2 linked regions of the Sediminitomix flava genome follow. Each later gene encodes a partner of the first gene's protein in a complex. Links are inferred from orthologs where the notes say so. Each region holds a gene or a part of one and is shown on either strand. Other genes may lie near its edges.

Region 1 (4,737 bases):
GAAATCAAATCCTTTTGTTTGATAGACTTCTCTCATATCGTGTTGTACGAAATGAAGTCGCTCATTTTCAAATTGTTTAGCATATTGAATACTCTCCATAGAAAGGTCTAAACCTGTAACATCAAGTCCTGCTTTATACAAAAAAATAGAATGACGTCCTTTACCACAGGCAAGATCCATGACCTTGTGTTCGGGCTTAACCTCCAATTTTTCAATGAGATTGTTGATAAAAAACTCTGCTTCAGAAAAATCTCTATTTCTATAAAGCAGATGGTAGTAAGGAGTATTAAACCAATCGGCAAACCAGTCTTTTTCTGCGGTTTTGTTCACTTCCATTCTGTTCTAATTATTGACTTCTGATACTCAAAAATACACTTCGATTTAGGAATTCCTATCCCAAATAGGATTAACTAGATAGTAGAAGATAAGTTTTCAAATCTACTCAGACAGTATAAAGAACTATTTGTACACGTAAATAAGTTCTAAGATAAAACAAATCAATCGGGTAGTTATGGATAATATAAAAGCTAAAATTAAACAGTACTATTCATTAATTCTTCAAGGTGATTATCAGTCTTTAGAACAATTTTTTCACAGTGAACCCAGAATTAATACACCTCAGCATGGTGAAGTAGTAGGTAGAGCAGCATTTATGGCCTACGTGAAAGATCGTCAGCAGTGGTTGAATGCACATAATTCAAGTTGTGATATTGTTTCTGTAATTGAAACGGAGAACAGAATAGTGGTAGAAGTGAAGTTGCTACTAACGCTGAAAGAACCTACAGAGTCTGATTTGGTTGAGTTGCCTGTATCTGTAACAGCAGATATCAGAGATGGCAAAATACTGTATTTGAGAAGCTACCATAGTACATTGCCACTTTCGGGTACTAATCATATCAGAAAACCCATCTTAAGAACTAAGGAGAAGTTGGAAGAGCCAGAGGTAATCCAGAATTACTTTGTGTCGCTCAGACATGGCAGTGAACAAGAAATTTTAAACTTGTTCAGTGAAAAAGCTTACATCAGAGAGCCTATTGGTGATGCATTCGTACATCAGGGCAAAGAGGAAAGAGAGGTTTATTTTCAGAATGTTTTAGCCAAAGGTGGTGTACAGCTAAAAGAGTGCACGACTACTTTTGATGGAAAACAACTTGCTGTAGAATATGTCTGTGATCAATGGGGAAGAAATAAATTAGAACCTCAGGCAGGTATGGCAATTTATGAGTTGGATCAGGATAATAAGATAAGTGCAGTACGTATTTATGATGATATAGCGGCTGCTTAAGGGCAATAAATTGGATTTAAGTTGATTTGATTTCTCTCAAAAAAGTCATCCTAAATTTCTTTTGGGATGACTTAAATTGTGGCTACTAAAATATCTTTAAGTTCTTCAGAAGTGATTTCTCCTTGATGTCTCCACAATTCTTGTCCTTTTTGAAAAAGAATAAGTGTTGGTATACTTTTTATCTGACATTGTAGTGCTGCTTGTTTGTGCATATCTACATTTACTTTTACCCAACGCAGATCTATGGTTTCCATCATCGCATCGAGTTTTGGGATAAATGCTTTACAAGGTTCACACCAATTGGCGTAGAAAAATAGTAATACGGGTTTTTCAGAAAATATCAGTCGTTTAAAGCGTGCCATACAAATTCAACTTCACATAAATATTCAATACACTTGAAACTCTTCTTTGTATAAATTTGTTTGCATTTTTTTTAATGACACGCCTAAACAGTTAGTATATAAATGAAATATAGCTGGTATTCATTGAAAGAAAAACAATGTGGTTAGTTCTGTAATAACCAGGCTTTTGCCTCTTCGCTATCCTCAAAATGTCTTACAGGCATGTTTTTACCATGATCTTCCTCAAAAATTTGTTCTACAGAAACCTGAGTGAAGAAATCAGGCGATTGTACAAAGGCCATTTTTCTCATATTTTGAGATAAAGGAATGGCTACATTGATATCATGCCATTGGTGAAAGTGATCATCCATTGTGAAAAGAAATTCTCGATTATCACAAAAGATATAATTAGCATCTTCTTGCGTAGATATATCAACTACCTGAAGAAGAAATCTTTTGAATTCATCTTCTGGCATATAATAAGACTGCGAATTCCAAATACAATCAAGCGTTTCAGTTTCTTTATTGTGGAATAGGCTGCAGTACTTGTTTTTTAATACTTCCATAGTTTCACTCATCATTGATTCAAAACTAATGAAGTAGAAGAAAGACTTCTTTTGCTATTTGTGAAGAAGCTTACGCGAAAGAGGAAAGCATAAAAAAAGCTAAAAACAGACAGGCTGCTTTTAGCTTTTATATGGATAATCCAATCAGAAATTATATTGAACTGAATTGTCTTAAGAAGCGGACATCATTTTCTGTGAAAAGACGTAAATCGTTGATGCGGTATTTCAACATCGTGATACGCTCGATACCCATACCGAAGGCAAAACCTGTGTATTTGTCAGGATCAATACCTGAAGCTTCCAATACATTAGGGTCTACCATACCACAACCACCAATTTCTACCCATCCTGTGTACTTACAAATATTACAGCCTTTACCACCACAAATGTTACAGCTTACGTCAAGCTCTGCACTTGGTTCAGTAAATGGGAAGTAAGATGGACGCAAACGGATTTTTGTGTCTGGTCCGAAAAGCTCTTTGGCGAAATAATACAAAGTATCTTTCAAGTCTTTGAAACTTACATTTTTATCAATGTAAAGTCCTTCTACTTGGTGGAAGATACAGTGTGCTCTTGCTGAAATTGTTTCGTTACGATATACACGACCTGGAGAAAGTGTACGGATTGGAGGCTCTTGATTTTCCATAACCCTAACCTGTACAGACGAAGTGTGTGTACGCAAAGCAATATCAGGATCTTTCTCCAAGAAGAAAGTATCTTGCATTTCTCTCGCTGGGTGGTTTGGAGGGAAGTTCAAGGCAGTGAAGTTATGCCAATCATCTTCAATCTCTGGACCTTCAGAAATATTGAAACCAATTCTTTCAAAGATTTGGTTGATTTCAGCTCTTACTTTTGTAATTGGATGAACACTACCCAACTCATGAGGAATATTTGGAAGTGTAAGGTCAAGTCCTTCTGCAGCAGAATTGTCTGATGCACTTTCCAAAGCTTCAACTAATTCTTTGAATTTATCTTGAGCAGCATTTTTCAGCATGTTTACTTTCTGCCCAAATTCTTTACGCTCTTCAGGAGCGACGTTTTTCATTTGTCCGAAGATATCACCAATAACACTCTTACGGCTAATGAAGCGCATACGGAAGGCTTCAAGTTCTTCTGCATTGGCTGCCGTAGATTGGGCAATTTCTTCTGCTATTTTTTCGATTTGCTCAAGCATGCTCTTTTGAATTTATATGCAATGAGTAGGCTTTTATACCTACTCAGTGAAGATCAATTTATAAAGGAACAAATTTAATAGAAAAAACATAAAGTTGAAGTCCTTTTGAAAAGCAATCTGTTGGTGATAATGAAAGTCATACATTTGACTGATGCAAAAAGATACAAGGCTAGAAAAATAACTTCAAGGCTTTAGGCATCCGTTTTGCCCAAGCGGCTTCGTTGTGCTGTGCGTTTTCATCAATCACATAAAATAAATCTTGGTTTAAGATATATCCTTTTTCTTGAAGAACTTTAATCATTTCATCAATGCCCGGCTGTAGCTTTTGTTCGAGTCCTATTCCACCGTTATCGATGTAGAATTTTAAGTCTTTTTTCTTTCCTGTATAAGCAAGCACATCGTCTACATAATCGATATCTTGAATTTTGAAGGCGGGTGACATACAGATAGCTCCCGAGTAGATTTGGGGATATTCCCAAGCGAGCATAAATGAGATGATTCCTCCCGAAGATGAGCCTCCAACGATGGTGTGTTCCCTGCCAGTCTTGGTTCTGTATTTCTTATCGATTATTGATTTGAGTGTATTCACCATAAAATCCATATAGGCACTTCCCTCCTTTCCTGGGCTGTATTCTGGAGTTCTGTTTTCGGTGCAGTAAGCGCCTACAATGATGAATGGCTGGATTTCCTTATTGTTGATAAGTTCGGTTGCCGTTTCATCTATAGCCCAATCTACTCCAAAAGATGCTGTTTTCGGATCAATGATATTCTGACCATCGTGCATATAAAGTACAGGATATCTTTTATCGGGATTCGCTTCGTATTCTTTAGGTAACCAAACAATAACATCACGCGGAAGTATCCCCTCTCCTTTTAGCTGTTCGAGGTATTCTACTTTTCCTGTAATCTGACCTCTGATAGGCATTTCTCCTCCTTCTTTCCAATACTTTATTTCATGATGGATATTCTCGTTATCTGTTACTTTAAGAATGAAATTAGAAAGAGGATTTCCTGTTGAATCTGCAGCTTCATTGCTCCAACTACCTAGTGTGAATTTATATTCGAGCGCTAGTCCTTTTTCAAATTCGAGATCAATTTTCCATTTATGATCTCCGAGTTTGTCTAAGGCTACTTTTTGCGGATGCCATGCTCCGAGTTTCTGATCTCCTCCAGAAATGTAAACATCGGTATCACTGTCCAAATCGGGAGAAGTGACGATGAAGCTGATCTCTTTTTTATTTGATTCTTCAGCATTTTGTTGGTTGCTACATGCAAAGAATGAGAGAAATGTAAAAAGAAGTGTTAGGTTAAAAATTACTTTCATTTTCATAAGTGTTTAGTGCTATTCAAAGAAAGATAATCTATTCTTTG
Region 2 (4,887 bases), on another replicon or contig:
CAACTTCAGAACTTCAGCTTGTTTTAATTTGAAAAGAGGTAGAAGGAAATTATAATCTGATAAAAGAGCTTGATATTTTTCTTCCTTAGCATCTAGCAAAGAAGTATCTACACTCTTTGTTCTTAAATAACTAAGCTCTTCTGCATAAGAATTATGCGTTTCTTTAAGGAGCTCTTGGAGTTGGTAGACTTCTTTTTGTTTTCCTCGAATGATATACTGATCAGCTTCCCACGTTGACCTTAAGTATCTATTTTCTTTTCGGAGTTCCACCAATTCTTTTTGATGTCGCTCTAAGACACTCTCAAATTCTTTGTTGGTATACGCCAATTGCTCTGCTTGTTCTTTCAAAGCATCACGTTCGGCTGTATAAGCCTCAATTTGAGAAATAAATTCTTCTGCTTGTTTTTTCAAAACCGCCAAATCAGCTTCGCGGTTATCCACAGTAGCTTGTAGGTTTTTATTGACTACTGTAAGTTGGTTGACTTCTTTTTTGACATGCAAAAGCTCATCAAACAAGCTTTCTATGTTTGAACTGACGTCTACTACAACTTTATCAAGATTAGAATCTACCATATTCCACTCCCATTTAGATGATTGTATAGCTCTCTCATTCTCCTCCAATTCTTATACTGCCCTGCCCCACTTAGAGAGTACACTTTAAGTTGGAGAACTGCTTTCGCGATCTCCTTTCGGGTCATTGTTATTTAAAAAAATAAAGATAAAACTAATATATGATGTTTATCCACAAAAAAATACAAATTTTAATCCACAGTATAGGACTATTGTAGGATAAAAATATCATTTAGTTCTGCATATTAGGTAGAAATCTACAAAACAAAAAACACCTCTACTGAAAACATTGTGCATTTTCTGTAGAGGTATTGATTTTGTTTTGATTAAAATTCAATCAAGAAGATTACTTTCTAATCAAGATATTTAATTCTCTCTCGAAAGATGACATCAAACGCTTCATCACCTTATCGATAGCTTTATCATTTAGCGTCTTTTGCGTGTCTTGCAAGATGAAACTTACCGAATAAGATTTCTTTCCTTCTTCCAAGTGTTCGCCTTCGTAAACGTCAAATACATTGACGTCTTTCAACAATTTACGTTCTGTCTTCATTGCCAATTCTTTCACTTGAGCAAACTTAGTGCTCGAGCTCATTACCAATGAAAGGTCACGACGTACTGCAGGATATTTAGGAATTTCAGTGAATACGTAATCTGCAGAATACAAATCAAGCATTACTGACCAATCCAACTCAGCGTAGAATACTTCTTGTTTTACACCTACTACTTTAGCCACTTTAGGAGCAACTTTTCCGATTACACCAATGTGTTTTCCTTTTTTGCTCAATGACAATCCGTAAGCGAAACGATCATCTTCCAAAGAGTCTTGATCGATATCAAGAATATTCAATTTTTGGAAAATGAAGTTTGTGTATTTCTGAAGGTCATGGAAAGTTGATGGTTTTGAAGCCGCTCTCCAGCTTTCTTCAGTTACATCACCAGTCATTACCAATGAAAGCTTCGCATCTTCTTCGTAACCGTTTTCTTCTTTACGGTAAATTTTACCGAATTCGAACATTTTCAAGTTCGTTTGACGACGGTTTACGTTGTGATTTACAACTTCTAAAGCTGAGAATAACAATGTTTGACGCATCACATCTAAGTCTGCACTCAAGATGTTCAGAATCTCAACGTTTTTCTCTGAATTAAGGCTTTCAACAGCTTCCGCATAAGTATGTGTGGTTAGTGAGTTGGTCATGATTTCGTTCATGCCTGCTCCTGCCAACATCTCAGTTACTTTCGCTTGAAGTACTTCTTTGTCTTTCTTAGGGAAGTGAGCCAAGAAGTCTGAATGTAAATCTTCGCTCAATTCAACACTATTGAATCCGATGATACGAAGGATTTCTTCAATGATATCTGCCTCACGTTGAACATCAACACGGTAAGGAGGAACTGAAATTGTGAATTCCTCTTCGCTATCTGAAAGGAAAGTCATTTCCAAACCTTCCAAGATACGGTGTACCTCTTCTTTTGGAATTTCTTTACCGATCAAACGGTCGATGTGTTTATATTTTACATTGACTACAAAGTCAGCTACTCTTTCTGAGTTAGTATCTACAACTTCTGAAGACACTTCACCACCTGCCACTTCTTGAATAAGCAATGCTGCTACTTTCAAAGCTTCGGCTGGCAAGTTAGGGTCAGTTCCTCTCTCGAAACGGAAAGAAGAATCTGTCTTGATACCGTGACGTTGTGATGTTTTTCTTACGAAATCTGGCGAGAAGTAAGCCGACTCCAAGAAAATGCTAGTCGTCTTGTCAGAAACACCTGAATGCAATCCGCCAAAAACACCTGCAATACACATTGGCTCTTCAGCATTACAGATCATCAAATCTGCAGCTGCCAATGTTCTTTCTTCTTCGTCAAGCGTAACGAATTTCTCTCCTTCGTTAGCTAATTTTACAACGATTTTATCACCTTTTACCTCATCGGCGTCAAAAGCGTGAAGTGGTTGTCCCAATCCGTGCATGATGTAGTTTGTTGCATCTACCACGTTGTTGATTGGTGCCAGTCCAATTGACTTCAATCTGTTTTGTAACCACTCAGGAGAAGGTGCTACCGTCAAACCAGAAATTGTAAGACCTGTATATCTTGGACAAGCTTCTGTGTTTTCTACCTCAACAGCAATCGTACGGTTTGTATTGGCTACTTTGAAAGCTTCTGTTGAAGGGAACTTGATTTCCTTTTCCAACAACACTTTCAAGTCTCTTGCCACACCGTAATGCGATGCTGCATCTACACGGTTTGGAGTAAGACCAATCTCAACAACATCTGTTGTATCCAAATCAAAGTAATCAGCGGCTGGAGTACCGTTTGCAACATCAGTATCCAAAACCATGATTCCGTCATGAGATGCACCCAAACCGATTTCGTCTTCGGCACAGATCATTCCCATCGAAACTTCACCTCTGATTTTCCCTTTCTTGATTTTGAATGCCTCGCCTTCTGAAGGGTAAAGCATTGTACCCACTGTAGCCACAACAACTTTTTGTCCTGCTGCTACGTTTGGTGCGCCACAAACAATTGGAAGTAACTCTTCACCTCCAACATCAACTTTAGTCAAGCTAAGCTTGTCTGCACCTGGGTGTTTACCACATTCAACTACTTCACCAATTACCAATCCAGCTAATCCGCCTTCAATTGGTTCAAACTTCTCGATACCTTCTACTTCAAGTCCACCCATCGTTAGGATGTGGTCAATCTCTTCTGCAGATTTATCGAAATCTATATATTCTTTAAGCCAGTCAATTGAAATCTTCATCGCTTAATTATTTCCAGTTGGAAAGTTATTTATTCGTTAGAAATCACATTCTTTAATGAAACAACAAAAATAGGAATATATTCAAGAATAGCCACCATACATTCATCAGCTTTTTAGAATGATGGAGACTAAAGTAAATTCTTGTATCTAAGGAAGGTTGAAGGAACAATGTATTTTTGGCTTCAACTTATCTCTACTTTTAAAATTTGATCCCTCCAAATCGCAAAAGCCTTGTATTCAGATTACTTATTAACAGCTTTTCCTAACAAAACCTTTTCACTTCCTTTAATCCATTATATTTTTGTAAAAATTAAATAATCCTTTTTAGAATGCAGAGAATATTCTTTTCCCTTTTACTAGTCCTTATCAGTGTTATGGGTGTCAATGCCCAAATATTAAATGTAGAAGCTGTTCGACTTCAAGAAGACACTACCAATGTTTGGTTAGGTGCTTTTACAGGTACCTATACGCTACAAAGCCAACAAACCAAAACACTGGATTTTAGCTTTGAGACGAATGCCGCACACTTAGGACAAAATGCTGATTACTATTTCATCGGGAATATGAATTTCTTGAAAGGAAATGGAGAACAACTTATCAGTAACGGTTATCTACACCTCCGTTCAAATATTTATAAGATTTGGAAGATATCTCCCGAAATCTTCACTCAATTACAATACGATAATGTCAGAGGTTTGAAAGAACGTTACCTTATCGGTTCTGATGCTCGCTATAATTTGAAGGAAGGAGAAAAATTCAAAACTTCTGTGGGATTGGGAGCTATGTTCGAACACGAACTCTGGCAAGAAGAAAATGAAGAACAAGGAAATATTGGAAGTTTTAGGGAAACACAGTTTTTCAAAATCGCATCTTACCTCTCGGTGAATTGGGACATTAGTGACAAGCTATTTTTCAATGTCATTTCCTATTACCAAGTTCCATTTGAACGTTTGAGTCAATACCGCCTTAGTGCAACAGGTAATTTTAATATAAAGCTATCTGAACATTGGGCGTTTACCACAAGCTTCTCATACTGGTACGAAAATGAACCAATCATAGCTATAGATAAAGTAAACTACACCATTCAAAACGGATTAACGCTTTCATTCTAATTTTATAAAAGCAAAAAAGTCTTCAGATTTGAATCGAATAATGTCTTAATTCAAATCTGAAAACTTCCATGACTTTTAAAGATTTATTTCGACTATTGAGCATTTTTCTATAGCCCCATCTTCGTGTAGCTTTTTAGGGCTAAGACTCTATTAACAAGGTGTGGATGTGTAGAAAACTTCTCCGTAAACCAAACGAAAAATCCACCTTGAGATGCAGCATCTCTTATGAAACTCTTCAAGCTAATTTTTGCATAAATATGTGGCCCTGCCGTTAAAGCCAAAATTCCTTCAAAAGCTCCTTGTTCTGAAAAATGTGCACCATAACGATCACAAGTATATTCGCAAGCTCTTGAATAGGCTAAACTTAAAATTGGGATAAACAACGAAGGGAATAACCATGCCTTACCTAAATGATTTCGTTTGATATGTGCCAACTCATGACCA

Evidence for each region. Proteins that work in one complex are often made in the same cells at the same time.
Region 2: the proteins of pheS (region 1) and pheT are in contact, whole or in part, in a crystal structure (PDB 6P24), measured with the Escherichia coli proteins. The link is inferred for Sediminitomix flava from one-to-one orthologs.

What each region holds. Positions count from the first base shown.
Region 1 is NZ_QGDO01000009.1:47,023-51,759, reverse strand. The notes cover bases 1,356-4,300. They hold pheS (phenylalanine--tRNA ligase subunit alpha), read right to left. Parts: upstream 3,367-4,300; coding sequence 2,344-3,366; downstream 1,356-2,343. Other genes in these bases: BC781_RS22830 (alpha/beta hydrolase-fold protein), read right to left, coding at 3,536-4,300; BC781_RS22840 (SpoIIAA family protein), read right to left, coding at 1,791-2,192; BC781_RS22845 (thioredoxin family protein), read right to left, coding at 1,357-1,647. Also shown: BC781_RS22855 (class I SAM-dependent methyltransferase), read right to left, coding at 1-336; BC781_RS22850 (nuclear transport factor 2 family protein), read left to right, coding at 512-1,285; more of BC781_RS22830, read right to left, coding at 4,301-4,690.
Region 2 is NZ_QGDO01000001.1:1,734,945-1,739,831, forward strand. The notes cover bases 625-3,719. They hold pheT (phenylalanine--tRNA ligase subunit beta), read right to left. Parts: upstream 3,332-3,719; coding sequence 917-3,331; downstream 625-916. Other genes in these bases: BC781_RS06865 (DUF481 domain-containing protein), read left to right, coding at 3,661-3,719. Also shown: BC781_RS06855 (coiled-coil domain-containing protein), read right to left, coding at 1-621; more of BC781_RS06865, read left to right, coding at 3,720-4,443; BC781_RS06870 (M48 family metallopeptidase), read right to left, coding at 4,551-4,887.